Regions from separate parts of the Ruegeria sp. B1 genome, predicted to be linked through region 3. Evidence: riboswitches for the same ligand, from Rfam matches in the RefSeq annotation. Region 3 holds a riboswitch; each other region holds the start of a gene.

Region 1 (7,753 bases), on a different contig from region 3:
GCGTTGACGGGTCAAAGATCTTCGGGCGCTCGCCTGTAGATTGAACGTGACAGGAACAGATGATTGGGTTAGCGTCTTGACAAACAACGTTTAAACCGATGTCTAAATTCAGAACAATGCCAAGAATATACCTGTTTTCTGTAGTTTTTATTGCCGCGGCTGTAGTCTGTTGGTTTGTCTTTGTTCAGATCTACAAACCAGATGAACAGGCTTATTTAGAAACAACAACATCCTACTACTTCAAACACATGTCTGAAGCTGGCCTCAGTGGGATTGCTGAATACGACGACTGTCGTCTGCAGCAAGGAGATCAGCGTGACAAGCAACAAGGTGCTTCAATGTTTGGACTATGCCAGACAGCAAGTGCCACAACAGATTATTTCTATATGATTGCGATGAGCCCAACGGCCTCATTTCTCTATTCAGATCTTGAGGAGATACAAAAATGAGCGGAAGCGGCACTAGAAGTGACCCGTTTACCAGTTTGTCACGTGAACAAGCCGATGAACATTGGAGAAACGGAAACGGTGAAACTGTCTACGTCGATATGTCTTCTCATATGACGTCAGGGGGTGGAAACGTATTTTCACCGCGAGATTTTGCAACCCCGTTTGGCCAAGCGGTCGACGGTCTTCCCGCTGGCTCAACAGTTCGCTTCGAAACGAACCGAGCGATCAGGATAGAGACCGGTGCTGAGCGGGCAACTGCGACACACTCATACTACGGCAGTGATGGGCTGGCATCTGAAGAAGCATTCACTTGGGGTAATACTGCCGCTGGCTTTCGTGGAACCGTTACTACTTTGGAAAACGGGAATATTCTTGTAGAGGGTCAGATCAGGCCATTTAACGAGCAATTCGACTATTCCCCTAACACATGGAATCCGGTGTTGGAAGCTGCTCGGTTGGCTGGAAGAATAATAGCCGGGCCGGGAACCCCTTATGAAATTGTGTTTGTAGGCGAGGACGGTTTGCTGATTTCCGGAGAGTATCAGCTGATCGAGTTTGGTGATTTTGGTACATATAATCTTGTGTCCGTAAAGGATCACTGCTTTGTTAAAGACACCCCTATCCAGATGTGGCCGACCGATCCTTCGATTAAGCCACGAGATGACGGCTCGTATGACGAAGAGTTGGTGCTTTCGAAAGTTTGGGAGAAGCCTATCAGCGAAATCCGTATCGGAGATCTGGTTGTCGCCTATGACGATAGAGGTCGACTGGCACCCAAAACCGTGACGCGGACTATGACTAACACAGCCAAGCATATTCTCGATTTCTGGGGCACGGGCGTCACGCCCGGTCACGCTTACTTCTGCGCGGATGGCAAGTTCAAAGGCCAGCATGTGCCTTTGCTGGATATTCTCCGCACCGATGGCACGATCATGAAAAGCGACGGCGCTCAGATCCGCGCCGCAACCGGATTTGAGGTTGGCTCGATCCAAGACCGTCTGGTTCATGCCGTGGTGGGCGACAAGCAACCCAATGGGCAAATTGCCATCCGGGAGCAAGGACAAGTCCGATTGGGGACGCGCGTCATTCTTGAGAACGGGGAGCAGCATTGCGTTCTGGATATTCTCAACGCAAACGGTGCTCAGATTACGGAAGACGGCTACATCCGTTCCGGAGTTGGAGGTGCAAAGGTGCCGTTGAGTTGGACGTTCTCGGAACAGCTTCCAAAGCCCGAAGACTACATCCTGAGGCGCTCGAAGGTAACGCTTGAAGAGATCTATGCCGCGGGCGAATGGGAGCAAATCGGCCCGAGACTGCCTGCCCCAGATGGCTCGAAGGCTTCTCCGCAACATCGCAAAGCCACGCCGGTCTGCTCCCAAAAGCCTTTGGCTGCGGCAGACGGGATGCGTCAGCCAACCCGTGCGCTCAACCGCAAACAGCGCAAGGCAATGGAAGCCAAGCAGCGCAAGGCTGCCAAAGCCGGAAAACGACTGGTGAGTTGATCCATGCACGGAGGCGACGGCACCAAATCTGGCGAGTTAATTGACGCCTTTGAAGTGACCCGTTTCCCCAAGGGAGATGGCTTTCAATGGACAAAGCGGCCTACGCATTATCCAGAGCAACGGCCGCTCACACTCTACGGTATCGAGGTGGTCGATGAAAATGGCGATCCAGCCCCTTTCATTGCGCATCCGATACCGTTCAAGAACACCCTGAACTGAAACTCACAGTTCCCTTGGGTGCCAGTAGAGACGGTTCTAATCGGGTATCACCAGGCGCAGAACCACGATGGCGAAAGTGCAGCGACGCGGTTGCCGCTTACTGGCGGAGTTAACCGGGCTGAGGCGAAAGCCATCATGCCTGATCTACGGTAGCTTCCGGCGCGCGCACGTTCTCACTTAACCGATCCCAGTCTCAACAATGTGAGCCCGTCTCATTTATTCTGAGCCCAATCGCAACTAATGTGATCCCAAATCAATTTACAGTCTCAAATAATCTGAGCCAGAAACCCCGATAATCTCGCGCCCAAGGGTTTATGATCTCAAGCCGCTACACATAGGGGCCTGTGAGCGCGATGTTGAAGACATTCGCGTTATTCGTGGCGAAGGCCAGGGCTCTCGCATAAATCCCCTCCTCATCCGCGTCACTTGTCGGGGCCAGGTCAACATAGCGCGATGGCTTGGATGCGCTGTTTCTAGGCACGATGATGAACGACCAGATGGTTTTGAGGTAGGACTTGAAACTGGACACTGGCGCAACTTCACCCGCTAGGTTTTGTGGATTTTAAAGAACTATCACCTACAGCTTGTGACTGGAAGGAGAGATTACCACTGCAAGTAGATGCCTGGATCGTTGGATGGTCAAAGCCGTTTTCAATTCAGAATGGTCTTGCTGAGGTGAAGAAGATATCACTTCGTCCAAGGTCCGCCGCGCCAGGAACATCGCAGAATGTCCGCTTCCTTAGTGTCGTTGCGCTGGCAGCGAATTACCGGTTACCGCGCGTTTGCGGCCCGCTGCATGTACGAAAGGCGGAAATGCGATCAACGGCAGCTCAGGACTCCTTTTGACATGTTGGGCCAAGCAGCAGAGAACGACGAGAGAGAGCCCTGAGTCACCGATGCTGCGGGATGAGCGAATGTCGGCTACCGTGGATCGGCCCAGCGACAGCATGGTGTTCCGTATAATCCTAGATCCACCCGTCGGGGCGTTCCAAATACCGGCGAGGACGCGACTGGAACGGTCAAACCGTTCCAGTCAGTCGTCTCGCGAAGGCGCGCCTTACTACGACGAAGCGTAGCGCAATCAGGGCTAGTAGCTGTTTATGGCTCCATTCCCGGCGATGGCTCAGATGTAGGTTCGGGCCTCGGCTCAGGACCAATCGCTTCGACGACTAGTATGTGTCGAGGCGGTTCTTCGCGTGCAAGAATTTTCCCGAAGTTGGCTTCTCTTAAAAGCGGATCGCCAATCGGGCATCGAAACAGTTCAGTGAAGAATTGATATGATGACCACGGACACGATCCGTGAATGTTCTGGTCTGAATAATCGTAGAAGGAGGCGGCACCACCGCATCTGATCCCAGTGGTAGCGTATACAAAAACATATGCTGCGAACGTGCGATTGATCATATCACGACACTGTTCGTGTAACCTGTCTGCTTCCGGTTTACTTAATGTTTTGTTTTCTTCTAGACGTTTCGACTGATGTGAACTCATGTTGAAGTGCAGTTCTTGATATGTCCTTTTATTCCAAACGGTTCTGGATCTCCATCAGCTTGGCTTCGAAGACTTCTGCAGGCGTTTGGTAGCCGAGGCACTTGCGGGGGGTCGAATTGAGGCGCTGACAAATCGACCTCAAATATCGATTTGTCAGCGCCGTCGGTTCGGTTGAGCGAGGCAGATACTTCCGCAGCCTGTTGTTCGTGTTCTCGACCGTTCCTTTCTGATACGGCGCTTGTGGATCGCAGAACCAGGCATCCGCGCCGATCCCGGCCCTGAGGTGCCTCCAGGCCGAGAACTCGGTGCCACGGTCGAAGGTGATCGACTGACGTGCATCGGCGGGCAGGGGAGCCAGCCCCTGGATCAGCGCTTCCATGATCGGCTTGGACTGGCGATCCTCATTGCGCATCACGACAGCATAGCGACTGACGCGTTCGACCAGAGACGTCACATTGACTTTCCCATACTCCTTGCGAAACATCATCAGATCACATTCCCAGTGGCCGAACTCAGTGCGGTCCGCGATGCGCTCGGGCCTGTGAGACAGGCTCTGCGTGTCAAAGATGTGGGTCCGGTTGTACCTGCGATAGCCACGTGGCCGGCGGCGTTTGCGATGCTCAGGGAGATGGCGGTAAAACTGTTCCTCGCGGCCATCCTTGGAATAGGCGAACCGATAGATCGTCTCGTGACTCACACGGATCGGATGGCGTTCAAGCCGCATCCGGCCTGCGATCTGTTCGGGCGACCATCCAGCCTTGAGTCGATCTTCGATGGCTTCCTTGAGGTCTGGATGCACGATCATCTTGCGATGGATCGCGCGGCGCGCCTCGTATTTGTCCTGAGCGACAACCGCGTGATATCCGTTGAGTTCTGGGATCTCAGTATCTGTGTATCGGTTCCGTTTGATGTCTCGGTAGATCGTAGAGGGGTTACGACCCAACCGATCGGCTATCTCAGCGACCGGCATTTTTGCTTCCAGCCACTTTGCGAGCTTACGTCGTTCGCCCAGTTTCAGGTGACAGTAGCGGCTTCCCATTCTTCATACTCCATGCAACTCTCTGTTTTAGTACAGAATTTGCACTTCGTTTGTGAATCCACCCTGAATTAGAACGCCTTTGTCATAATAGCGTCCGTACGCATTTAAACGGACATTCAGCAAAATGTCGGCACCTACCCAGCTTTCCTCAGCGGCTTTTCCTGGGCCACCCCGAACAAACCGGCTTCTCCATTCAATTTCGCCAATCGTTCCATCTAGTCTTGCGTCTAACTGTCCAAGCAAAGCGCCAGTGATGTTTGGCTCATCTACGGCATCACCTTTTGCATACTTTTTCACGACAGCATCACATGCATTTGCCGCTCTGAGTGCAGCTTCCTCAACATCCTGCTCGAAGCTCATATTTCTATCTACCTAACTTGTCTGAGAAATGTTGCAGTCAGTTATACCCAACCGCACCGGATGTTCACCCCAGCCGCGCGGCAAAATTACGAATGGCGGCAAAGTCCGCTCCCGTGCCATTCACTATGTCACTCTGAAAATCCGGTTTGCGCCGTTTGACACTTGCTGCACGAGCAAAACTCTAGGCGACGGTGAAGGTCTGGTAAGGGCTCGGACCGGACGTTATCTGCGACAAACCGAATTGGTCGAATAGAGCCCAAAGCCGCCGTTGCCCCAGCCTCATGTGATTGCAAACGCAGCATAATGGTCCCGGCCCAAAGCGGCCATTTGCGTCGGTGTCATCGAAGGTCTGGTTGGAGCCCAAAGCGGACGCAATCGAGAGTGCTTCCTTCATTTCTTGAGTTGGGAGCAAACAAAAGATTTTAATGCCGGGTCGGCTCTACATGTTGACAAAATACTCAACCAGAACCCAATATAGTGTTGCTTCGGTTCTTTCGATTCTTATTGAAAGCTAAGAGGGAAACCGGTGAAATTCCGGCGCTGCCCCCGCAACTGTAAGCGGATAGATCGGCTGAATACGCCACTGAAAGCGTGCTTTTGGGAAGGCCAGTCCGAACGAAGATCCGCGAGCCAGGAGACCTGCCGCAAGCTCGAACAAAAACCACGAACGGAGGGTTCGGGGGCGTGTGACGGGCTTGTTTTGCCCATAGCGTCCTCGGCTTTGATTAAAGGACAGAGGACAAATGAGCATTACCGTATATTCCAAACCCGCTTGCGTACAATGCACCGCCACGACGCGCGCGCTGGATGCAAAAGGCATAACCTATGACGTCATCGACCTGACCCAGGACGACAGCGCCATGACCCATGTGACCGAGCTGGGCTATCGTCAGGCCCCTGTCGTTGTCGCGGGTAGTGATCACTGGTCGGGCTTCCGCCCGGACATGATCGCCCAGCTGGCCTGATCCATGGCAGCGCCGATCCCGGCGCTGGTCTATTTCTCATCGAAATCCGGAAACACCCACCGCTTTATCTCGCGGCTGGGCCTGACGTCTTTCCGAATTCCGACCGGGATGGACCCGCTGCCAGACCCTAAAGGTCCCTATGTTCTGATCTGCCCGACCTACGCTGATGGCGAAGGACGCGGGGCGGTTCCGAAACAGGTGATCCGGTTTCTGAACGACCCGATCAGGCGCGCCGGGATCGTTGGGGTGATCGGCGCAGGCAATCGCAATTTCGGTGCGACCTATGCTTTGGCCGGTCGCATCATCGCCCAGAAATGCAACATGCCCCTGCTCTATTCCTTCGAACTGGCGGGCACTGACACAGACATCGCCCGCGTCCGCGACGGGCTTGAGAAATTAGGGAGACATCTATGCTCGACAGCAGCGTAAACGAGCAGGACTATCACGCGTTGAACGCGATGCTGAACCTCTACGATGGTGAGGGGAAGATCCGCTTTGACGCTGACCGCATGGCCGCGCGGCAGTATTTCCTGCAGCATGTGAACCAGAACACGGTTTTCTTCCATTCGCTGGATGAAAAGCTGGGGTATCTGGTGTCCGAAGGCTATTACGAAGAGGCCGTGCTGGACCAGTATTCAAAGAACTTCATGCGCAAGATCTGGGATGCGGCCTATGCCAAGAAGTTCCGGTTCCCGACCTTTCTGGGCGCGTTCAAATATTACACCTCATATACGCTGAAAACCCGTGACGGGCAGCGGTTCCTGGAACGCTATGAGGACCGCGTGGTCATGACCGCACTGGCGCTGGCACGCGGCGATGAGGCGTTGGCCCTGTCCTTCATGGAGGAAATCCTCGACGGTCGTTTCCAGCCCGCGACGCCCACCTTCCTAAACGCGGGCAAAGCTTCACGCGGTGAGTTGATCTCGTGCTTCCTACTGCGGTTGGAAGACAACATGGAGAGCATCGGGCGCGGCATCAACTCGGCCCTGCAACTGTCCAAGCGCGGCGGAGGTGTGGCGCTGCTGCTGACCAACATCCGCGAGCACGGCGCACCGATCAAAGGAATTGAGAACCAGTCCTCCGGCGTGATCCCGGTAATGAAACTGCTGGAAGACAGCTTCTCCTACGCCAACCAGCTGGGTGCGCGGCAAGGCGCGGGTGCGGTCTATCTGAACGCGCACCACCCGGACATCATGCGCTTCCTCGACACCAAGCGCGAAAACGCGGATGAGAAAATCCGTATCAAAACACTGAGCCTTGGCGTGGTGATCCCTGACATCACGTTCGAGTTGGCGAAGAAAAACGCTGATATGTACCTGTTCTCGCCCCATGACGTGGAAAAGGTCTATGGCGTGCCGCTCTCGGAAATCTCGGTGACCGAGAAGTATTACGAGATGGTGGACGACAAGCGCATCCGGAAATCCAAAGTCAACGCGCGGGAATTCTTCCAGACAATTGCTGAGATCCAGTTCGAATCCGGTTACCCCTACGTGATGTTTGAAGACACGGTAAACCGGATGAACCCCATCGCGGGCCGGATCAACATGTCGAACCTGTGTTCCGAGATTTTGCAGGTCAATGAAGCGTCCGAATTCAACGATGACCTCAGCTATTCCCATCTGGGCACAGATATCTCCTGCAACCTCGGCTCGCTGAACATTGCCAGGACAATGGATGGCGGCGATCTGGGCAGCACTGTTGGCGCTGCGATCCGCGCGCTGACGGCGG
Region 2 (7,753 bases), on a different contig from region 3:
ACCTTGGCTTCGAGGCGCTGTTCCCACCAGAAGTGTCCGAAGTGAACCCCGCCATTCTGGCGGCGCTCAGCCCTGACAGTGAAAACCACGATTTCTTTTCCGGATCGGGTTCGTCCTACGTCATTGGCAAGGCAGTGGCCACCGAAGACGAAGATTGGGACTTCTGATGCCGAAAGATACGCTCGCAATGGTCAGAGAATGGCATCAGGCGTTCGATGTGCCTGTCGTCGATGCTCCGTCGATACCCAAAGACCGGGCGCAGATGCGGCTCGCGATCCTCGAAGAGGAAGTGGCCGAGCTGCGCGCTGCCGTTGAAGCAGGCGACATGGTCGAGGTATTGGATGCGCTGTGCGACATCCAGTACGTTCTGGACGGCACCTTTCTGGAATTCGGTCTTCACCGCGTCAAACAGCAGGCCATGGAGGAGGTTCACGCCTCGAACATGTCCAAACTCGATGCCGATGGACGGCCCGTACTCCGCGAGGACGGGAAAGTACTGAAAGGGCCAGACTTCCGGCGGCCCGATCTGGCCCGTATTCTGCAACAGGCATAATCAGCGCGTCGAAACCGCAGCAGGTGTCAGCCATGCTGCGGTTTCGAACGTGATCAGAAAACCTAAACCTCGACTTCAACCTTGCCGATCGGGTTCGAGCAGCAGGCAAGAATATAGCCAGCCTCGATATCGTCTTCCGAGATCCCACCGTTGTGGACCATGTGGACCTCACCCGCAGTTTTCTTGACCTTGCAGGTACCGCACACGCCGAAGGTACATCCCGACGGAATGTTCAGACCAACCGAGCGTGCGGCGGCAAGGACCGTGTCAGTCTCGGCTACTTTGGCAGTCACTCCTGAGCTTACGAACAGGATCTCAGCGCTGCTTTCATCGTCGAGAACAACGTCATCCAACTCAGGCTGATCCGCCTCAGATTCCACCGGCGCGTCAAAGCTCTCCTGATGGTAGTTATCCATATCGAAGCCAAGACCGTACAGAGCGTCGCGCACTGCTTGCATGAAGGACTCTGGGCCGCAGCAATAGACTTCGCGCTCAAGATAATCGGGGGCCATCAGGCCCAGCATTAATTGGTTGAACTGCCCCTGATATCCTGTCCAAGGGCGGTACCGATCCGGCTCTTCCACAACGAACTTCAGGTCCAAACCATCGGTGCGGCTGGCCATCTGTTCCAACCGTTGGCGGAAGATGATCTCGGATGGTCGCTTGGCACAGTTGATGAAGACAACGTCCAGATCACGGCCTTCGTCCCACATGCAGGTTGTCATCGACATCATCGGGGTGATGCCCGAGCCAGCCGAGATAAACAGGTACTTTCCAGCCGCGCTTTGCGCGTTGGTAAACAGGCCCGCAGGACCAATGGCCTTGATGCGCATGCCGGGTTGCAGGTTGTCCAGCATCCAGCGCGTGCCGATACTGTCGGGTTGCGCTTTGGCGGTGATGGTGATCGACCGTGGCCGCGACGGCGAGGATGAGATCGTATAGGTGCGGTGTACAACACCGCCGGGGTGGTTCGGTGCCGGAATCTCGAGCGTCAGGAACTGACCGGGATGATAGGCGAACTGCGCCCCAGAGGGGGCGCGGAACGAAAAGCTGGCGGTGTTGGGCATCTCGGGCACAACCGAGACACATTCCAGCATTTCACCATCCTGCCAGATGGCTGAAGAAAGCGTGTTCAGGTCTTTCATCAGCCTTACTCCGCCGCCATCGTGTCTGGTGCCAGGCGGGCAGACAACGTGTTGCAATACCAATCCACGAATTGAAGCACGCCGGATTCCTGAATGGGTGAATACGGACCAGGTACATAGGCCGGGCTATTGATGCCCTGCTGGTTATCCTCGACCACCTGACGATCTTCGTCATTCGTGGCGACCCAAACTTCGGTCAGACGTTTCACGTCGTAGTCAAAGCCTTCAACCGCGTCCTTGTTGATCAACCATTTGGTCGTGACCTCAGTCTCTGTCGGGCTGATCGGAGTGACTCGGAAAACAAGCGAGTGATCGGCAAGGAAGTGGTTCCAAGTGGTTGGATAGTGGAACTTCAAAAGCGATCCCGCATCCGCAAAGGGAGATCGGCCCAACCAGCGGCGCACGGCGGATTTCCCGTCCATCGTATAGCTCTCAGCCCCTTCTTTTAGCGGCATACGCGCCAGACGATATTGACCATCATCACTCAGATAAAACTGCGATGGCATGCCCACAGCCTGACACCGGTCGAAATGGGTCTGCATGTAGGCTGGTGTCTCACCACCTTCGATCCCTGTCACGCCCGGATCGTCGGGAAAAGTCCGGCACAGAGCAGGATGGTTGCCGCCACAGTGATAGCACTCGCGGTTGTTTTCCCAGACCAGCTTCCAGTTGCCTTTCTCAATGATCGAGCTTTCAAAGGCGATCTTGGCATTCCCCAGATCGTGCGGCTCAAGATAGGGGCGCGCGATAGTAGCGAACGTATCGAAATCCGGGGCGTCATCCGCCAAACAGATATATACTAACCCGGCGAACTCGCGGCAGTGAACTGTCTTCAATCCATGCTGTTTGGGATCGAAGTCCGGCCCCATGTCACGGGCCCATAGCAATGAGCCGTCAAGTTCGTAGGTCCACTGATGATACGGGCAAACCAGCTTCGGCGAATTGCCTTTTGCAGCCTTGCAGATGATCGAACCGCGATGACGGCACGTGTTGTGAAACGCTCGTATCTGGTTATCGGAGCCGCGCACAATAATCACTCGGTAGGCACCTATGTTGTACGTAACGTAGTCGCCCGATTTCACCAACTCGCACGCGGGAATGGCAAACAGCCAGTCGCGATAATGGATGGTTTCAAGGTCGGTCTGAAAAATCTCGTAATCGGTATAAAACGCCTGTTCCAGAGCATAGCCCGGATTTCGACGCGCCAACAGGCTTTGGATATTGTTCACTTCTGGCTCTCCTGCCGCGCCCCGCGGCATTGCTTGGGCAGATGACAAGGAGGAACCGTCCGGAGGCGCGCGAGGATCGCGTCCGAAACCCGTGCCCCCACCGCCACCCGCGGTTTGACATATCTGAGAGGCTGGTTTCCGGACTTGAAAGGGACTTGCGCCCGGTTGCGACACCTTCCCGGGATCCTCGTCCCAGTGGTTGATTGTCGAACCTGACCTTCCTTACCGTTGCGGGGGCAGTGCCGGACTTACACCGGCTTCCCAATTCTCCGCCGCCTGAGAATCAAACAGCGACACCTCACGAATACAAACTACTTTTGATCCGCTTTGGCGCTGAAATACTTGCGACATTCGCAGGCGCAAAACAGACATTTAGATGTTCAGCAGCGAATTAGAGCACACGCAGTGATCTGGTAGTAACAGACGAGCGATTTTATTTTGTGAGCATCGGGTCAGGAGTCTATCTGCCCAAAGCGCAACCCCTGACATTGGTGTTTGCTGATGCTGCTGAGTATAGCTTGTTTGGCTCAAGCGACACTTCAGACGAGAAAACGCTGTTTTTAGAGCACCGTTTAGACTACGGGTCAATTGGTTCAAGCGAGGCGTCAAAGTTATAGGCGCAGGCCAGACGTCAAATAGAACAACACTTCGGGATAGAGAACGTGATGTACAGGATTGCTGTGGTAGGCCGTGGCTTGATCGGTGGTGCAGCGGCGCGCCATTTGGCTGAAGGAATTGATGGCGTCGTTTGTATTGGACCTGATGAACCAGAGAACCGTTCCGATCACAGAGGCGTCTTTGCCAGCCACTACGATGAAGGTCGCATGACGCGCCATGTCGATCCGATGCCTGAATGGGCCAACACTGCCGGGAAATCGATTGAGCGCTACAGAGATTTGGAAGCGCGTAGCGGGATCAGCTTTTATTCACCTGTGGGCTATCTCGGGCTTGGTGTACCGGGCTCGCAATATAACGCCTTTTGCGCAGCTACCGGTGAGCAGAACGGAGTGCCGGTGGAAAGACTGAACGCGGCGGAGATACGGATCCGCTATCCTTATCTTTCGGTGCAGAATGATGCTGACGGCTTGGTCGAAACCAATGGCGCTGGATACATCAGCCCGCGATGCATGGTTGAGGCACAGACACGCCTGGCTGAAAAGGCTGGCGCTACCTGCATCAGGCAAGCCGCGCGCAAGATATATGCTACCGCTAAGGGCGTAGAAATCGAACTTTGGGATGGCTCCAACATGATCGCTGAAAAGGCGCTGGTCGCCGCTGGAGCCTTCACCGCACCGTTGGGATTGAGCCCTGTAGACCTCGGGCTAACGACTTATGGGCGCACAGTTGTTCTGGTTCAAATCGAAGGCGAGGCTTCACGCGTCTTGCAAGATATGCCGACGATGATCGACACCAGCATCGGCGCCTATATCCTCCCTCCTATTCGATATCCGGACGGAAAAAGTTACTTGAAAATAGGGGTTGGTGACACGTCGGACCCGCAGTTTGCTTCCCTAGAAGGATTGCAAGACTGGTTCAAAGGCGCAGGTCTGGCTGCGAACCGAAACGATTGTCCAGCCCCAATTCTATGGGCCAGTTTTGAGCAAGGTTTCTGGAACGGGCGGTCGCATGTTTAGAGCCTGATGGGGTCTGACACGATTGTACTGTCTAAGCCAGGTATTGATGACGATCTGAGCCTGTTTGGTGGTGTGGAACCATTCTGCGTTGAGGACTTCCCGGCGCAGAGTGCCATTGAAGCGCTCGTTGTATCCATTCTCCCAAGGTGATCCCGGGTAGATTTGGATCGGCTTAATGCCCACCTTTCTTAACCAGGTCTGCAGGGCCGTTGCGATGAACTCCGCGCCGTTGTCGGAACGGATGTGTTCGGGCTTCCCGTGCCGCAATAAGAGTGGGTAGAGCGCATCCAGCACGTCTGCGCTGTTCATCTTCGGCTTGACCGCTACGCAGAGCGCCTCACGGGTATACTCATCCAGCACCGTCAGCATCTTGTAGCTCTGTCCGTTGCTCAGCTTGTCGTGGACAAAGTCAATGCTCCAGATGTGATTGGGATGTTGCGGTCGGAGCCGGATGATCGAGCTGTCCTTGTGGTACAGCCGTTTGCGTTTCTTGTGCCGTTGTGGGAGCTGCAAGCCTTCTTCGCGCCATAGTCGTTCGATCTTTTATGATTGACTGCCCAGCCTTCGACACGCAGCAGCTCGGCGACCTTGCGGTAGCCGTAGCGCCCATACCGTTTGGCCAATCGGATCATCGCCAGACGTAACGCCTCATCATCCTTTGGCGCTGCGCGGTATTGCAGCGTGCTCCGCGCCAATCCAATCACGCGACAGGTGCGCCGTTCAGAGGTTGCCAGCTTTTGTCGGGTGTGGACCACGGCCTGACGAAGCTGGTCTGCCGTCAGGCCTTTGGCTTTAGATAATCAAGGCTCTCCTTGAGAATGAGTTTGTCCAGTTCAAGCTCAGCCACGATTTTCTTGAGCCGATCATTCTCTTTCTGCAGCGCCTTCAGATTGGCCATCTCAGATCGTCCCATCCCACCAAACCGCTTGCGCCATGTGTAATAGGTCGCATCACTGACACCAGCCGTTCTGCACGCCGTCGCGACATCCGAACCAGATGCCAGGCCCAGCTCAATCTCGCGCAAAAGCCGCAGAATATCTTCGTCCGAATACCGTTTCCGCGCCATCAATCCCGTCTCCAAAACTAAGCCAACTGTGGCACAGTTTTAGGGGGCCAAGACACTTCATCCTTCAATTGCCGAGCCTCACTGATGAGCTCTTTGATGTGAAAATCGAAGTTCAACGGGCTTCTGACCAAATCCGACCTCCCCGTCAACCAGCGCTTCGAAACAGCAAAGGCTTCACATAGATCATCGAATCCATGGCTGTGAAGCTTATCAGTCAGGCGAATGTCGTCGAGATAGTCAGCAACGCTTACGTTGTATTTCCGCAGAATGTCTATCGTCTCGACAACGCCATAACCATGAAACCGGAATAGTTCACGGATCCTACTGGAGGACAATCGGATCTCAGTCAGTAGTTGTAGCGGCTTGAGATCATAAACCCTTGGGCGCGAGATTATCGGGGTTTCTGGCTCAGATTATTTGAGACTGTAAATTGATTTGGGATCACATTAGTTGCGATTGGGCTCAGAATAAATGAGACGGGCTCACATTGTTGAGACTGGGATCGGTTAAGTGAGAACGTGCGCGCGCCGGAAGCTACCGTAGATCAGGCATGATGGCTTTCGCCTCAGCCCGGTTAACTCCGCCAGTAAGCGGCAACCGCGTCGCTGCACTTTCGCCATCGTGGTTCTGCGCCTGGTGATACCCGATTAGAACCGTCTCTACTGGCACCCAAGGGAACTGTGAGTTTCAGTTCAGGGTGTTCTTGAACGGTATCGGATGCGCAATGAAAGGGGCTGGATCGCCATTTTCATCGACCACCTCGATACCGTAGAGTGTGAGCGGCCGTTGCTCTGGATAATGCGTAGGCCGCTTTGTCCATTGAAAGCCATCTCCCTTGGGGAAACGGGTCACTTCAAAGGCGTCAATTAACTCGCCAGATTTGATGCCGTCGCCTCCGTGCATGGATCAACTCACCAGTCGTTTTCCGGCTTTGGCAGCCTTGCGCTGCTTGGCTTCCATTGCCTTGCGCTGTTTGCGGTTGAGCGCACGGGTTGGCTGACGCATCCCGTCTGCCGCAGCCAAAGGCTTTTGGGAGCAGACCGGCGTGGCTTTGCGATGTTGCGGAGAAGCCTTCGAGCCATCTGGGGCAGGCAGTCTCGGGCCGATTTGCTCCCATTCGCCCGCGGCATAGATCTCTTCAAGCGTTACCTTCGAGCGCCTCAGGATGTAGTCTTCGGGCTTTGGAAGCTGTTCCGAGAACGTCCAACTCAACGGCACCTTTGCACCTCCAACTCCGGAACGGATGTAGCCGTCTTCCGTAATCTGAGCACCGTTTGCGTTGAGAATATCCAGAACGCAATGCTGCTCCCCGTTCTCAAGAATGACGCGCGTCCCCAATCGGACTTGTCCTTGCTCCCGGATGGCAATTTGCCCATTGGGTTGCTTGTCGCCCACCACGGCATGAACCAGACGGTCTTGGATCGAGCCAACCTCAAATCCGGTTGCGGCGCGGATCTGAGCGCCGTCGCTTTTCATGTTCGTGCCATCGGTGCGGAGAATATCCAGCAAAGGCACATGCTGGCCTTTGAACTTGCCATCCGCGCAGAAGTAAGCGTGACCGGGCGTGACGCCCGTGCCCCAGAAATCGAGAATATGCTTGGCTGTGTTAGTCATAGTGATCCTCCCCCTCTGAAGTGGTCCGCCGTTATGGTTAAGAAAATGGAGGAACCACATGGCGAACAAGCGACCGAAGCCGGAAGAGATTGTCTCGAAGTTGCGGCAGGTTGAGATATTGATGGGGCAAGGCATGTCCCGTCTGGATGCGATCCGGCAGATTGGTGTTGTTGAACAGACCTATTATCGCTGGAGGAAGAAGTACGGCGGAATGGGTACGGATCAATTGAAGGAACTTAAGCGCCTTCAAAAAGAGAATGAGCGTCTTCGAAAGGCCGTCTCGGATCTTACCCTGGACAAACTGATCCTGACAGAGGCGGCCAAGGAAACTACTGAGCCCCGCCCGTCGCCGTGCCTGCATCAACCATGTGCGCCACAAACTGCGTGTCTCAGAACGCCGGGCGTGTCGCGTCCTGAAACAGCACCGATCCACACAGCGAAAGCTGCCGAAAGGTCGAACTGACGAGAAGCGCCTGGTGGCGGACATGATAGAATTGGCCCGCCAGTATGGC
Region 3 (7,753 bases):
CCGATGTCGCGCAGGTCGAAGCCGGTCACAGCAACTCCTTTCGCGTTTTGTAGATCAGATGCAGGAACAGTGGCGCACCGACAATGGCTGTGACCACACCAAGTTTGAGATCGCGGGCGGGCAGGATCAGGCGAACGGCGATATCGGCCAGTTGCAGCATGACAGCCCCACCGAGGGCCGAGGCCCATAACAGCCGGGCAGGGCTGGCCCCGACCATTGGTCGCAGGATATGCGGAACCACAAGGCCGACGAACCCGATTGCACCGGCAACGGCAGTTCCCCCGCCGACGATGGCCGCTGTTCCAAGGACCAGCAGCATGCGCAGCCGGGACAGATCGATCCCCAGGGTCTCGGCAGCATCTTCGCCCAGCGTCAGGGCATCCAGACCCCGGGCAGTCAGTGCGATCAGGGCGGTACCGACAAGGAAGAAGGGCAGAACCAGCCAGACATGTACCATCGAGCGATCCGCCAGCGACCCCATCATCCAGAACACGATCTCATTGGCGGCAAACGGGTTGGGGGATAGGTTCAGCACCAGCGAGGTCAGCGCCCCGGCCAGTGCAGAGATGGCGATCCCGGCAAGGATCAGGGTCAGAGAGCCGCCGCGCGGTCCGGCAAGGATCATGATCAGCGTGACCCCCGCCACGGCCCCGGCCAGCGCTGCGAACGGCAGGGCCAATGTGCTGCTGGCCGCCAGCCCGGTGTAGATGGCGAGCACTGCACCCAATGCCGCCGAACCCGATACGCCGATCAGCCCGGGCTCGGCCAGCGCGTTGCGCAAATAGCCCTGCAGCGCGGCACCGGCCAGTCCCAGGCTGGCACCAATCAGCACGGCCAGGATCGCACGCGGCAGGCGAATTTCGCGCATCACCAGACTCAACGGGCCGTAGTCGGTTGAAAACAGGGCGGTCAGGCTATCAATGGCAGGCACGTCCGCTGGGCCAATGACCAGCGAGACGAGGAACAAACCCGCCACAGAGCATAGCAGAATAAAGGTCAACCGTGTCATCCGCCGCTCTCTTGCCAGGTCTTGCGCGCCTTGTTTAGTTCCTCGACCGCGCGCAAAACATAGGGGGTGCCGCAGACCCAATCCCGGTCCGACATCAAGGCCTGGCCGGACCGGGTGCGCAGATACGCGACAACGGGGTGCTGCAGATATTCCTCGGCCCGGCTGTGGCCCGGATACGGTTGCGAGGTAATCACGATTTCCGGTTCTGACAGCACCAATTGTTCAAGTGGCAGAATGCCCCCGGTATCCATACCCATCTCTGTGGCGATGTTTTGCAGACCGGCGACCTTTAGAATCTGGCCGGATAGCGTCTTCTCACCGGATGTCCAGCCGCGCGCCGAATAAATCGCAGCGCGCGGGCCAGCCTCAGCAGACTGTAAGGCAGCAAGCCCGGTCTCATAGTCCCGAAGCAAGTCTGCTGCCGCCTCCTGACGCCCCAGAACCTCTCCCATTCTCAGGATGTTTTTGCGGACATCCTCCAACGAGCGGGCGGGGTCAAAGACAACAACGGGAACGTTCAACCGCCGCAGCATGTCGACTGTCGCTACTGTCGAAAACCGGCCTGCAATGACCAGATCCGGTTGTTGCAGATAGATTTCTTCGGCGAGGCCGTGGTTGACCCCATGGCGCATGGCCTGCCCGGCCATGGCTGAGACACGGGTATCCCGTGCAAGATGGGACACCGACAGCAATTGTCCGGGTGCAGCCAGCATCATGGCCAGCTGATCGGTGCACACATTCATTGACACCACGCGCTGCGGCTGCGCCCCGGCCATATTGGTCAGGCCGGCCAGGAAACACAGGATGATCAGCCACAGCTTCATGGTCAGAACGCCGCGCTCAGACCGACATAAGCGGTGCGGCCTCGCTTGGCATAACCCCATACATCGGCATACTCCTTGTCGAGGAGGTTCACGATCCGGCCCGTCAGTTTGACGGTGTCGGTCAGCGCGTATTGCGCCGCCACGTCAACGGTCAGATAGCTGGGCAGCTTCTGGGTACCGTCACCATCAAAGAACTGGGTGTCATAATTGTCCAGAACATAGCGAAAATCTGCTGTGACCGAGCCGCGACCTTGCAGGAATTCCTGCGTTGCCGTCAACAGGAACTCATGGCCCGGGCGCCGGATTTCGACCGTGCCGTCCGGATTTTTGGCATCTATGTATGTGTAGCTCAAGCGAAGGTCGAGCGCGTCGGTCGCCTGCAATGTTCCCGAGACCTCGACCCCGCGACGGGTACTGTCGCCAGGCTGGTTCACATACGTCGAACTGCCCAGACCCGGATCGAAGACCGAGGTGATCTCATCGGTTACATCGTCGTGGAACAGGGTGACATCGACAAGACCACGACCGGCCCAAAACGGTACTTCGGCCCCCAGATCGAAAGATTTGTTTTTCTCAGGCTTCAGGTTTGGATTGCCGACGAACCCAAACGAGTCTGCAAACAGCTCGAAATACGACGGGTTCACAATCCCGGTTCCGGCAGAGCCATGCAGGCGGGCACCGCTGGGCAGCATGTAAGAGGCCGCCAGGGTCCAGGTGAAGTCGTTCTCGAAGGTTTTGTTATCGTCGTAGCGAACGCCTGCCTGTACGTTCAGGCCGCTCTCAAGCGACCCACGGTATTCAAGCGCGTAAGACCGCGTTTCCCGTTCAAAGTCCGGGTTGGAAGAGCTGCTGTCCTCTTCCCATTCCAAAATCCCGTTCAGCAGATGGTTACTGTCATCGGTCGCCCGCCCGTCCAGCCCAAGGCTCAGCAGGTACCGCGCCGAGTCGCGATCCGTTTCTGTTGGTGTACCATTGTTGGTAGTCTGTTCGTTGTCGGTCCGGTCAAAGCTGAACCGGTGAACCATCTGGCCGCCCATCGCTGTGTATTCGGCATATATCTGTCCCAGCCGCTCTTTTCGCTCAGAGCTTTGGTCGGGGTCGTCCACAACGTACGCTTTGGGGGTTTTTGCAAGAAAATTGGTGCGGTCAAAGTCATAAGTTTCCAGCGAGTTGCGGAATACCAAGCCCAATCTCAGGCCTTCAGCTACGATATAGTCCCCGGTCAGGTCGATCGTTGTTCGCTCAACTCCGTCCTTTTCACCGTTGCTGCCAGAGTAATCATATCCATGATCGTCCAGCCGCGCGATGCCGATCGCCACACCGCCCAGATCGTTGCGGTATGAATACCGGGCAGACGCGTTGTAGCCGTCCCCAAACTCGATGGTGCCGCCGTATTCGCGGCCTTGCCCACCTGTTTTGGTGATGATGTTGACCACACCTGCGGAAGCATTCGAGCCGTAAAAGACCGACTGCGGACCTCTCAGCACTTCGATGCGTTCGATGTTGGCGGTCTGAATGCCCGACAGGATGTATTCTCCGTCACCACCAGCAGCGGGAACGCCGTTAATCAGGATCAGTGTATGGTTCGCTTCGCCGCCGCGGATGCGGACCTGGGTGAATGTGTCGCCCGAGCCGTTGACCGACACGCCTGGCACGGCCCGCAGGGCATCCTGGACGGTCGTGATACCGCGCTGCTCGATTTCTTCTGCGGTGACAATGCTGGCGGCGCGACCGTATTTCTGTTCTTCGATTGGAGTGAACCCGCCAGAAATCACGACAGTTCCAATGTCGGTTGCTTCCTGAGCATAGGCGGTTGTGGAAAGCACGAGCGCTGCTGAGATCGATGCTTTCAGCACGGCAGTCTTCTTCATTTTATTCCTCATGGCCCCTTCGGAAAGGAAGGGAAAAGACACCCGCAAGGATGCCTGGACAGATTGGTCATTGGAGGAATTAGCCTCCGCAGACGGCGAAAATGTCACCGCTACGGATAGACCGTTGCCCCAGACGCGCCCCGCGTCCGGACAGGGTGATCGTTCTGGCAGGTCTCCTGACTTGCGGGTCAGTGCTGAGCCGGGCCTTCCCATCCCCTGTTGGGGTCAGTGGCATATACCGACAAAGCTCTCCGCCTACAGTTGCGGGGGCAGTCGAGGATTTGGCGCAAGCGCCGCACCCCGTTCCCTATTATCCGGATGGACTTCCACCCGGACCAGAACGCGCAAAACTTCGCTGAGAGGTATGTGATTTGTCAATTGTTAAGTTGTCAAAAAACTCTGAAAAAGTCGCGTGTTATCTATGAGGACTTTGGGGCTGGCAAAGCGGTGAGCGCCTACGCCACAAAGCGGCAAATCCGATGCCCACCGCCAGGTGACCGCGCGATCCGCGTCGATTTATCGCAAACGCCATTCCGGGGTTCATTTGATCACATTCCGGATTGATGAAATGGAAGGCGAGATGTCTCGGATAGTCCCGAGGGGATTGGTTGTGCATTGAACATAAGTATCTTGTCCGCGCCCTATCGGAGCTTGTTTCCCGCCGCCTTTTTGTGCGCTCTGTTCACCATTTCCTGGTGGCCACTTGGTGTGTGGCTGGGGTTGCCTCCTCCATTCTTCGAGCCCGCGCATCTGTGGCATGTACACGAATTGTTCTTCGGTTTTTTGGCGGCTGCTGTGGGAGGGTACTTGCTGACGGCGTTACCGAGCTGGACCAAGCGGCCCCCTGTGGTCGGACTGCCTTTGGCGGCTTTGCTTGTCACATGGGTTTTCGCCCGGTTTGCCATTGCTTGTGCGGGATTTCTGCCGCTCTGGGTTTTGCTGGCGATCAACGCCAGTTACTTTCTTCTTTTGGGAGCGATTGTACTCGGGTACACGCTTGCTGCCGGAAACTACAACAAAGCGGGATTCGGGCTGGCAGTTCTTGCCTTGGGTGCTTCTGATGCGGCATTCACCACCGCAGCGCTGACGAGCGGCGCCTGGCAAAGCGCTGCGATCGCACAATTGGTTGTGATCGGCGCAGGGCTGCTGATGCAGGTGGTGGGGGCAAAGATCATTCCCGCCTTCACCGACAACTGGCTCCGGCGATATGGTCTGAATGCAACCCCATCTTTAAGACCTTCGAAACGCTTGAGTACGCTGGTCACGCTGGCTGCTTTGGTCGCACTGGTCGCACAACATGTTGAGGTGGCATATTTCCTTTTGATTGCTGCCGGTTTGCTCGTTTTTTGGGACATGCGCATGTGGCAAACCAGACGAGTTCTGTCCGAACCGCTGTTGCTGGCGATGCATGTCGGTTTCGCCTGGCTTCCCTTTGGGTTCATACTGATCGGGGCGACGTCGTTGGAGCTGTTTGGCTACCCAAAAACAGATGCGCTTCATGCCGTGACGATGGGGGCAATGGGGGGTCGGATCATGGCGGTCGCAGGCCGGGCCGCCGCCAGGAGAGTAAACGGGCATCTCAAAGCCAGCAGATGTTTTGTCTTTGGGTTTGTGACCCTTTGGATTACGACGGCATTTCGGTTGGCGGTGCCTCTTTTCCCCAACCAGACTTATGAATTCACGGGATTTTCAGCCGTATTGTGGTGCCTGGCCTGGCTGGTGCTTCTGGCCGGTTACCTGCCTGCGCTGATTGGTCCGGTGGTTCAGCCCGTGCTAAGCGGTAAGCTCTTGCCCATTGATGAGGCCTATACCGATGGAAAGGACCGTTCTTGAGGATTGCATGTGTGACCTCGCCCGAACGGGGCGAAACCGACCGCTTGCTGGCAGAAGCTGCATCGCTGCTGAAGGCACGCGGCGTGACATTGGCTGGTATCGTCAAACATCTGGAGTATGAAAGCGGTTATCAAAACGGATGCGATATGCTGGTTGCCGTCTTGCCAGACGGTCCGGTTATCAAGGTGACACAAGACCTTGGTGGCGGGTCGGACGCGTGCCGACTGAACCCCGAGGCCATCGCCGAAGCGGTATCAACGGTTGAAAACGGTAGCATAGAAACCGCGGACTTATTCATCCTGAACAAATTCGGACCGGAAGAGGCCGAAGGACGGGGGTTTGTCTCGGCAATCGGCAAGGCGCTTGAGCACGATGTTCCGGTGGTCGTCGGGGTTGGTGCGTCCGGCACGGCTTTTGCCGCCTTTGAAGGCGGATTGGCAGTACGGTTGCAACCAAATCTTGAAGCCATCGTCGATTGGTGTCTTGCGGCAACGGCCGACGCGCGGGCTCAAAATCTGATGTCTGAGTCGTAGAGACAATCCGCCAGAGTGCTGCGATTCAGTTCGGCATAAAATGCCACCTGGGCGTCAGCGAGTTTGCCCTTCAGCCGGCAACCGGGCAGCAATGTGCACAAACTTCCGGAAACCGCGAAACACTCGACCAAGGGTTGGTCGGATTCGAGCAGCGCGACGACATCGCCCAAGCGAATGTCATCGGCCTGCCGAGCCAGCGTTAGACCGCCCGCGCCGCCCCGGCGCGTTTGCAACAGACCGCTTGACGCCAGCCGGGAAACAATCTTGGCCAGATGGTTTCTTGAAACCTGCAGCTCAGTGGCGAGTTCCGCGGTTGTGAACGGACGATCCCGGTGGCTCGCCACATGCATGAGAATTCGTAGGCCGTAATCCGTAAAAGACGTGAGACGCATCGTCGCAACCTCGATTTGGTATTTCCAATGCGCATTCGCAAGGCGTAGGTCCCGAAGTTACTACCAAACCGATCATATCGAAAGAAGCCTCGGTTGGTGCAACTGGCAGAACCCACAAAGGTAAGTGTGCCATGACTCCTATGGAGACAAAAAGCCGAAACCACATCGTGTTACCAGGATCCCGTGCAGTGGCGCGCATCGCCTGCACCGTAGCGCAGCCCCTCTTGACCCGAGTGGTCCACAGGATCGCAAAAGAGCATCCGTCGATGTTTTCCCGACTGGGCGAACATCAAAAAACCGATTTTGTAATTGATCCCGCCGAATTCCCGTTTGCTCTGCATCTCAGGCCTAATCCGGACGCATTGGTTTTTCGGGCCGTTCCGCGCAATGCGCTGCCGGTAGCCGGGGCATCCATCAAGGGGAAGTTTCTGTTGCTGCTGCAGCTTCTGGACGCGGACGAAGACGGCGACGCCGCCTTTTTTTCACGCGATCTAACGATCACCGGAAACACCGAGGCGGTGGTGCGCCTGCGCAATGCGCTGGACGATGTAGATGGATCCATCGCGGAAGAAGCCGCCGACCTGTTCGGACCGCCCGGGCGCGCTATTCTCGCCCGGTTGCGGCGCAGCTATACCTGAGAGGACCAAGATGAGCCTAGGAGAATTGATCTGCCCGGCGGGTACGCCCGCTGCCCTGCGCACGGCCGTCGATGCCGGTGCCGACGCCGTCTATTGCGGATTTCAGAATGCCACCAACGCGCGGAATTTTCCGGGGCTGAATTTCACGCCCGGTGAACTGGCCGAGGCTACGGCTTACGCGCATAGCAGGGGGGCAAAGGTGCTGCTGGCCCTGAACACTTATCCGCCTGCCGGTAAGGTCAGTCTCTGGCGCGAGGCTGCCGATCTGGGCGCGCAAGCCGGTGTGGACGCCTTCATTGTCGCGGATATGGGCGTCGCGGATTACATCGCACGGACCTTTCCTGAAGTGCGGTTGCATCTGTCGGTGCAAGCGGCGGCCTCAAGCCCCGAGGCCATCCGTTATTATTGCGAGAGTTTCGGGGTCAAGCGCGTGGTGCTGCCCCGTATTCTGACCATTCCGGAAATCCGCCAGATCAGGAAAGAAATCCCCTGCGAGATCGAAACCTTCATCTTTGGCAACCATGGTTTGATGGTTGAGGGGCGATGCAGCCTGACCAATTATCTGACCGGACAATCCACTAATATGGATGGGGTTTGCTCACCCGCGTCGGATGTGGAGTATATCCGCAACGAGGACACCGGAGAGATGTCCA
Region 4 (7,753 bases), 230 kb from region 3:
GCCACCGGCATTGATGACGCCGGCATGCAGCAACGCGGATACAGGGGTGGGCGCTTCCATCACTTCGGTCAGCCACCCGTGGACCGGAAACTGGGCCGAGGCCATCACTGCGGCCAGCGCGATTAAAAAGGCGGCGACAACCGTCATGGCGTTGGGTTGTGCCTGAGACAGGATCGTCGAGATATCGGTCGTTCCATAAGTCAGGATCAGCAACAGCACGGCCAGAGCCAAAGACACCTCGCTGATCCGTGCCACCACGGCCTTTTTGCGCGCCGCGCGCCGGGCAGTGGTCCGTTCCGGGTAGAACAGCAGCAGCTTGTGCATGGCAAGGCTGGTCACAATCCAGGCCGCCAGCAGTTGCACGAGATTGCCGGACATGACGAGCAAAAGAACCGCGGCGAGCGTCACGGACATCCAACCGGTGAACGCACCCTGCCGGGCCTCGCCGTCCATATAGGTTGCCGAGAACCGCAGAACGATCCAACCGATGAAACTGACCAAAACCAGCATGATCGCGCTGACCGCATCCAGACGCACCGACAGGCCAACGCCCCACAGCCCGATCAGAGCAGATGTGCCTGACCCATGCAGGATCAGCATCAAGCCGGACAAAGCGGCCACGGCCAACGCAGCCACGGCTGCCCACTCGGAGAGCTTTGGAACCAGACCGGGGCGCAGGCCGGGATGGCGGCTGGCATAATAAGCTGAGGCCAGCAAGATCAGCGGGCTCAGGAGTGGAAGAAACAGGTAGATCATCGTGTGTGTCCCATTCAGATGCGGGCTGGCGCGCCCGTTTTTAGGACATACTGTGGTGATAGGCTTGTGAAAAATTCATTGTTTGGCGGTTATTGTTCTATTAAATAGAATGATATGCCATTAAACTATCATCACCTCCGCTATTTCTGGGCCGTCGCGCATGAAGGGAACCTGACGCGCACCGCTGAACGTCTGAACCTGTCGCAATCCGCGCTGTCCGTTCAGATCAAGGAGCTTGAGGAACGTCTGGGTCATCCCCTGTTCGAACGCCGCGGCCGCAAGTTGCATCTGACCGAGGCGGGGCATATTGCGCTCGATCATGCCGACGCAATTTTCGCGACAGGTCAAGAGCTTGTGGCCACATTGCAGGACACCGGCAACGCAAGACAGGCGCTGCGGGTCGGTGCGCAAGCCACGCTGTCGCGAAACTTTCAGATCGGGTTTCTGCGACCCATTTTGGCTCGCACGGATGTTGAGGTGATACTGCGCTCTGGCAGTCCCAGCGAGCTGCTCAGTGGGTTAGAGACGTTGAATTTTGATCTCGTTCTGATGAACCATGAACCGGCAAGCGACAGTTTGACGAATTTTGAGACGCATCACATCGCCGAGCAACCGGTCAGCATTGTTGGCACGCCTGCGCGGCTGGATCCCAAACGCCCGATCAAAGAGCTGCTTGGGGCGCATCCTTTCATTTTGCCAACGATGAATAACAGCGTTCGTACCGCATTTGACGCCATGGCCAGCCGCATGTCGGTCCGCCCGCAAATCGCCGCCGAGGTTGATGACATGGCCATGATGCGCCTGCTGGCGCGCGAAGATATCGGGCTGGCGCTGGTTGCCCCGATTGTTGTGCAGGACGAGTTGTTATCCGGCCGGTTGCTCGAAGCGGAAGAGCATCCGCGCATCAAGGAAAACTTCCATGCGGTGACGTTCCGGCGCCGCTTTCCCAATCCACTGGTTCAACAGCTATTGGCGGACAGCACCGGTGTGCTGGACCAGACCCCTTGAGGTAATTATTGGCGGCAGCAATTCCGACGACCTTGATTTCCTCACGCCTTGCGGGCCGACCTGTACAAGTACATGAACACAAAAAGCGACCCGATGGATGTGGTTACCACACCAACGGGCAACTCCTGTGGTGCCAAAAGCAGCCTGGACAGGATATCGGACAGGGTCAGCAGCACCGCCCCGACAATGGCCGAGGCCACCAACAGGTTACGATGCAACGTTCCGGCAATCCCGCGCGCGATATGGGGCACCATCAACCCCACAAACCCGATAACACCCGCCACCGAGACAAAGGTTGCGGTTGCCAGGGCCGCAACAAAGAACATCCGGAAACGTAATCCCTGGACGGGAATCCCGAGTGTGGCGGCTGTAAAGTCCCCGGTCAGCAGCGCATCCAGCCACCGGCTGCGATACAGCGCATAGCTCAGGATCAGCACAAGCCCGGCCAAGACGAGCGGAAAAGTTTCCCACCTGGCAAGGCCCAGCCCGCCCAGCATCCAGAAAATCACCGAATGCGCCGCGCGACTGTCCCCGGCAAAGATCAGATAGTTGGTAATCGCTGAGAACAGAAAAGACACCGCCAGCCCTGCAAGGATCAGCTTTTCCGGCGCGCTTGTCCGCAGGCTTTGGACAAGGGCCAGCACGATGCCCGAGGCGATGAGCCCGCCACAAAAGGCTGCAATGGGCAGAGTCCAAATCCCCAGTATGTCGCCGGTCACGGTGATTACCAGAACCGCCCCTGCCGCCGCGCCCGAGGACAGCCCGAACAGGAACGGGTCCGCCAGATCGTTGCGCGTTGTGGTTTGCAGAACCACACCAACAACCCCCAGTCCGGCCCCGATAATGGCTGCAAACAACGCGCGTGGCAGGCGCAGATCGAACACGATCCGGTGCAGAGGCGACATCTCACCATCGCTGAGGCCAATACCCAGCCCGACGGCGGTGAACACGTCCGAAATCGGGATTGGCGTTGTGCCATAAATCGTGGACAGCAGAACAAGGGCGGTCAAAACGACCGCCCCCATCACACTCAATCGACCTGTCAGGCCCATTTAGTTCATATCCGGATGCATGGCCTGCGCCATTTTCTCGATGGCGTCGATGTTTGCCGGTCCGGGTGTTAGTTCCTCGTAGCGCAAACCGATCCAGCGTTCGTTTTTGACCGCATCGGTCTGCGACATCACAGGATGTTCTTGCAGGAATTTAAACGTATCCGCAGCGCCATTGCCGGTCTGGTAGTCCAGCAAGACCAGAAACTCGGGATTTGAGGCAGCTACGGCCTCCCATGACGTGCGGCCCCAGCTGGTATCCAGATCATGGGTGACGTTTTCCCCGCCTGCGGCCGCGATCATCGCGTCTGGAATGGCAAACTTACCGGCCGTAAATGGTGCATCTGCCGGTCCGTCCAGCAGAAAGACACGGGGCTTGGCCAGGTCGGCGGTTTTGGTTTCGATGGCGGACAGCTGGTCTTTCCAGCCCGAAACAAGAGCTTCGGCCTTGTCTTCAACATGCATGACCTGACCCAGACGCAGGACATCGTCAAACAGCAGATCCATGCTTGCTTCGGGGCGATCCTTGTTCAGATGCACGCAGCTTTCGGTCAGGATCATTGTCTTGATACCGAACGGGGCCAGGGTATCCGGCGTCACGTCGCCGCCCGGTTTCATCCCATAGTACCAGCCGGCAAAAAACAGATCGGGTTCAACCGCAACCAGATTTTCAACGGTTGGGTATTTCGGAGCAAGTTCCGGGATGTCTCCGCGCAGGGTGTCAAAATCCGCGCTGGTCTTGTACCAGCCTGTGATCCCGGTCAGCCCCACGATCTGATCCTGCAGGCCCAGGGCAAAGGCCATATCCGTCATGTTCATGTCGTGAACAACAACCCGCTCGGGCTTGGTTTCAAACACCAAAGGTTCGCCGCAATTGTCGACGGTCACGTCGTGCGCTGCCGCGCCGGTCGCGAAGCCGGTGACCAAGGCCACGGACCAGAGTTTCTGCATCATAGTAAGCTCCTGTTAGGATGACAGTTTTCGTTTTCGGATATCGAGGGCCGGGATCACGCGGCCTTCATGGGTAAAGCACAGGTAGTCGACACCAAAGGTCTCGCGGACACGGTCCGGGGTCAGCACCTCACCAACCGGTCCGAACCCGGTCAGACGCGTGGATTTCATCAGCGCGACGTGTGAGGCAAATTCCGGGATCATGACCAGATCGTGCACGATCATAACGACCGTGATCCCCAGATCTGCAATCAGAGACAACATGTGCCCCTTGGCATCCGGGTCCAGATGGTTGGTCGGTTCGTCCAGAAACAGCAACGAGGGGTTCTGTGCCAGAGCGCGCGCGATATGCGCCCGCTGTTTTTCCCCACCCGACAAGCGTGTCATCGGTTTTTCGGCCAGATGCGTCAGTTCGGTCGTCACAAGAACGCGGTCCAGCGCTTCTTTGTGGTCCGCTGCCGATTTGTCGGCTTTGATGGGTATCTGTCCTAACGCCACATAGTCACGCAGCCGCAACCGTCCGTCCGGAAACTCCTGCTGGCTGACCACGGCAATGGCGCGTGCCCTTTGCTGGGCTGTCAGTGTGCGGAGGCTTTGCCCACGAATGCGCACGTCCCCAAGGGCGATACGTTCGACGCCGCAGAGCAAGTTCAGCAAGGTTGTCTTGCCGGCACCGTTGGGCCCGGCGATGGCCAACACCGCGCCTTCGTCCAGTGTGAACGAGACATCCTGCAGCAGCACATCTCCGTTCAGCGCAAAGTACTCCAGATCTTCGGCGACCAGAAAGCTCATGCCTTCCCCCCCACCGGTAGGCGGGGCATCCGCGACAGCGTTTTGTAAAACAGCGCAGGCGGACGATCCGACGCGCTGGTCCAGCCATCGGCGCAGTCGCCAAACTGATGCGCAAATGCGACCACCGCCTTCAGGTCCGCTTGGGTCTCAATATCGCCGAACAGGTACTGCGCCTTGCCCACAGCCTGCACACCCACGGTCATCGGTCGGGCGCATCCCGCCATACAGCGGATCAGGCGTGTTTCGTACCGTGCAGGCAACGCCGCATCCAGAACAGCCTTGGCAATGTCCGCTGGTATCGGCCCCTGGCAGGTCGAGCAGATCAGGACGAAATGATCAGGAGTGTCCGTCATTGTCCGCTCCGCCTGTTTCCACGAGCGGACAGAAGGTGCGAACAATGTTTGCACAAAAATGTGCCATCAAAGCCTCCTTCCAGGACACCCCGCCCCGGGTTGGTTGAACATCTGATGGCAGGTCTCCTGACTTGCGGGTCATTGCTTGGCCAACCTTCCCGGCATTGGGTGCCAGTGGTGATATGGCGTCGCTCTCCGCTTACAGTTGCGGGGGCAGTCACGGCCTTGGCGCCTATCCGGCGCCGCACCGTATTCCCATTTTCATCCCTCCGGTCATCCTTCGGGAACCATCGGAGTCAGCTAGTCTGGTGTCATAAGACTTGTCAAGCGTTTGGTGAGTGAGCTAGCGCACCACGCGCAGAACGGGCCGCCGGGCCGAACCTGTTCTTCGGCTGTTGTTCGTCGGAAACCGGTTTGCGAGCGTCAGACCGGCCTGAATCAGATGCGCGTCCGGATACCCGCCTGTGACCTGACCAACCGCATCGCGCGCGTCCGGTGTTTCGTCGCGCCGCATATAGTGCAGCATCTTCAGCAGGGCGAACTCGTCGCAGGTGACAGCCAATCTGTCGTCGACGCTCAAAGGATCGTTAAAGGCCAGACCATCGGGGCGGCAGTGCAGTGTCGCTTTGACGATCTTAAACACCAGATGCGCAAGGTTCAGACCCTGATCCTGCCCCCAGCGTTCTATTGCGATGGAATAGGCGTGCTGCCACGCTTGGGTCTCGGGGTCTTCCAAACTGAGTATGAAATGACGCATGACCGGCAACAGTCCGCGCTCGAAATCGTCGAACTCAAATTCATCCAGCTTTGTAGAAATGTCCGCTGAAAGTTTCACGCGCTTTTCCTTTCGGCTTTATTGGCCAGGCCGAACAGGCCGTGCACATTTTCTGGCAGGTTATTCTGGTCGACGGCTTCGACAGGTCGGGGCGAGGCTGCGTGGACCGGGAACCTGATATCCGCCTCGATGGCCTGACGCAGTTTGGGTTTCAACGCACATCCGTAGCGGCTGGCAACTGTATCCATGGCCAGTAGGTCTGTTAGAGACTTTGTCATCGTCAAATCATCCATCGGTTCCGGGGCAGTGACCGGGCGTGATTCCAAAGGATCTGACTGGGTCAGGCGGTATCTGACAAAAACAGTCAGAAAATGCAATGGTCAAAATGATCGCACCGCAGAACTTGGTGCACCGGTCGCGATCAGTAGTCCGAAACGAGTAGAAAATCCGGCTCGGTATCTTCCTCGATGGTGGCAAAACGCGGGATCGGATCTTCGAAAACGTTATCGGTGCGGTCGTCGTTGACGGTCGACACCTCACCAATCAGGCAATCGCCGCGTTCCGCCCAGAACGCATGCCAAACACCGGGCATCAGTGTTACGCTCTGTCCAGGTTTCAGGCGCAGGTGTTCGCCGGGTTGAATGGCAACGGGACAACCGTCGCTTGGAACCACGATCGGCGTTTCGCGATCAATCCCGCCCTTTGAGTCAGACGCGTAGATTTCCATCACCAGATCGCCGCCACCTCGGTTAATGATGTCTTCGGCCTTAACGATGTGGCGGTGCATCGGAGACAGCTGTTTATCGCGGGATATCAACAGTTTTTCCGCATACAACATCCCGCGTCCCTGGCTCAGGTCTTTCTCGTTTCCGTTGCGCAGTGTGAACAGGAACAGGCCAAGCTCATCGAACTTGCTTTGTCCATAGTCGGTGATGTCCCAACCTAGGCCGCGGTCGCGAATGCCTGACGCCTGCGCACTGCGCATCTGGTCGGGCGACCAATAGGCAAACGGGGGCAGGACAGCGCCGAAGGATTTGATGAACGCCTCGGCCTCGGTTTTGATGCGGTTGATGTCGGATCGCTTCATTGTACCCCCCCCTCGCAAGATCAAATCTCGTGCGCCCAAGGCGGATTCGCACCGGCACGAGATACGGTGACGGCGGCCACTCTGGCACCGTAGTCCAGCGCGGCGCGCAAGCTGTCGGTGCCCAGACTGCGGATCCCCTCTTTGGTCAGATGCCCGGCCCGGTTCAGTTCGGCCAAAACGCCGGCGTTAAAGGTGTCTCCGGCCCCAACGGTATCCACGACCTGAACCGGATTCACCGGCACATTGGTTTCGGACCCGTCGGCGAGATATCCGGACGCGCCGTCGCTGCCACGGGTAACAATCACGACCGCAGGTCCCGCTTGCAGAAGCAGCGGAACCTTTTCGGCGTGACTTTCGGGACCGGGGATGATCCAGTCCAAATCCTCATCGGAAACCTTAACAATATCGGCCTGCGCAATCATCCGGTTGAGCCGGGTGCGGTAGCGGGTCTGATCCTGGATAAAGCCGGGTCTGATGTTTGGGTCCAACATGACGGCCCTGTCTTTTCCCTGTCGATCCAGCAGGGCCGCATAGGCGTCGGCGCAGGGTTCACAGGCCAGGCTGATGCCACCGAAATAGAGCGCGGATACGGCGGGCAACTGGGTGGGCATGTCTTCGGCGCGCAACATCCGACCGGCGGAGTTTTCGTCGACGAATGTGTATGAGGCATGACCCTCTTTTAGTTCGACGAATGCCAAGGTTGTCGGCCGATCTGATTGTATCGCATGTGTTGCATCGACGTGGCTGGCCTGCAGAGCCTCGGCCAATTGCCGACCAAACATGTCCGAGGAGAGGCCCGTCAGCAATCCCGCCGGAGCCCCTAAGCGCCCCAGAGCAATGGCCGTGTTGAACACGGCACCGCCGGAATGCGGCACAAAACCCTGTGATCCTGAGACCGTCGGTTCCGCGATCATGTCTATTAGGGCTTCGCCACAGCACATGATCATCCCATGCTCCTTTTTTCGAAATTGAGGTTCGGCGG

Evidence for each region. Region 3 has a riboswitch for cobalamin ahead of ACR3ES_RS20210 (TonB-dependent receptor domain-containing protein). Riboswitches for the same ligand answer to the same signal wherever they lie in the genome.
Region 1: it holds a riboswitch for cobalamin, as region 3 does, so the genes downstream of both, nrdH (glutaredoxin-like protein NrdH) here and ACR3ES_RS20210 (TonB-dependent receptor domain-containing protein) in region 3, are expected to answer to the same signal.
Region 2: it holds a riboswitch for cobalamin, as region 3 does, so the genes downstream of both, ACR3ES_RS25275 (aromatic ring-hydroxylating oxygenase subunit alpha) here and ACR3ES_RS20210 (TonB-dependent receptor domain-containing protein) in region 3, are expected to answer to the same signal.
Region 4: it holds a riboswitch for cobalamin, as region 3 does, so the genes downstream of both, ACR3ES_RS18960 (DUF1636 family protein) here and ACR3ES_RS20210 (TonB-dependent receptor domain-containing protein) in region 3, are expected to answer to the same signal.

Annotation. Positions count from the first base shown of each region.
Region 1 covers NZ_JBQFJA010000003.1:69,462-77,214, reverse strand. The annotation lists gene ACR3ES_RS25335 (hypothetical protein) at 99-449, shown strand; gene ACR3ES_RS25330 (hypothetical protein) at 548-1,951, shown strand; gene ACR3ES_RS25325 (hypothetical protein) at 1,955-2,170, shown strand; gene ACR3ES_RS25320 (hypothetical protein) at 2,499-2,699, opposite strand; gene ACR3ES_RS25315 (IS30 family transposase) at 3,690-4,700, opposite strand; gene ACR3ES_RS25310 (hypothetical protein) at 4,728-5,060, opposite strand; cobalamin riboswitch at 5,530-5,721, shown strand; gene nrdH (glutaredoxin-like protein NrdH) at 5,804-6,025, shown strand; gene nrdI (class Ib ribonucleoside-diphosphate reductase assembly flavoprotein NrdI) at 6,041-6,454, shown strand; gene nrdE (class 1b ribonucleoside-diphosphate reductase subunit alpha) at 6,436-7,753, shown strand, end outside.
Region 2 covers NZ_JBQFJA010000003.1:60,087-67,839, reverse strand. The annotation lists gene nrdF (class 1b ribonucleoside-diphosphate reductase subunit beta) at 1-167, shown strand, start outside; gene ACR3ES_RS25285 (pyrophosphohydrolase domain-containing protein) at 167-553, shown strand; gene ACR3ES_RS25280 (FAD-binding oxidoreductase) at 616-1,698, opposite strand; gene ACR3ES_RS25275 (aromatic ring-hydroxylating oxygenase subunit alpha) at 1,704-2,957, opposite strand; cobalamin riboswitch at 3,040-3,243, opposite strand; gene ACR3ES_RS25270 (NAD(P)/FAD-dependent oxidoreductase) at 3,593-4,561, shown strand; partial or broken gene ACR3ES_RS25265 (IS3 family transposase) at 4,511-5,627, opposite strand; gene ACR3ES_RS25260 (hypothetical protein) at 6,315-6,530, opposite strand; gene ACR3ES_RS25255 (hypothetical protein) at 6,534-7,241, opposite strand; one part of gene ACR3ES_RS25250 (IS3 family transposase) at 7,300-7,568, shown strand; one part of gene ACR3ES_RS25250 (IS3 family transposase) at 7,567-7,753, shown strand, end outside.
Region 3 covers NZ_JBQFJA010000001.1:4,068,133-4,075,885, reverse strand. The annotation lists gene ACR3ES_RS20225 (ABC transporter ATP-binding protein) at 1-29, opposite strand, end outside; gene ACR3ES_RS20220 (iron ABC transporter permease) at 26-1,009, opposite strand; gene ACR3ES_RS20215 (ABC transporter substrate-binding protein) at 1,006-1,833, opposite strand; gene ACR3ES_RS20210 (TonB-dependent receptor domain-containing protein) at 1,836-3,704, opposite strand; cobalamin riboswitch at 3,854-4,059, opposite strand; gene ACR3ES_RS20205 (NnrS family protein) at 4,320-5,537, shown strand; gene ACR3ES_RS20200 (DUF2478 domain-containing protein) at 5,549-6,070, shown strand; gene ACR3ES_RS20195 (Rrf2 family transcriptional regulator) at 6,046-6,462, opposite strand; gene ubiT (ubiquinone anaerobic biosynthesis accessory factor UbiT) at 6,651-7,100, shown strand; gene ubiU (ubiquinone anaerobic biosynthesis protein UbiU) at 7,111-7,753, shown strand, end outside.
Region 4 covers NZ_JBQFJA010000001.1:3,833,937-3,841,689, reverse strand. The annotation lists gene ACR3ES_RS18985 (proton-conducting transporter transmembrane domain-containing protein) at 1-756, opposite strand, end outside; gene ACR3ES_RS18980 (LysR family transcriptional regulator) at 871-1,764, shown strand; gene ACR3ES_RS18975 (iron ABC transporter permease) at 1,806-2,816, opposite strand; gene ACR3ES_RS18970 (ABC transporter substrate-binding protein) at 2,817-3,767, opposite strand; gene ACR3ES_RS18965 (ABC transporter ATP-binding protein) at 3,780-4,556, opposite strand; gene ACR3ES_RS18960 (DUF1636 family protein) at 4,553-4,909, opposite strand; cobalamin riboswitch at 5,009-5,216, opposite strand; gene ACR3ES_RS18955 (hypothetical protein) at 5,253-5,744, opposite strand; gene ACR3ES_RS18950 (hypothetical protein) at 5,741-5,962, opposite strand; gene ACR3ES_RS18945 (D-lyxose/D-mannose family sugar isomerase) at 6,106-6,771, opposite strand; gene ACR3ES_RS18940 (carbohydrate kinase family protein) at 6,792-7,718, opposite strand.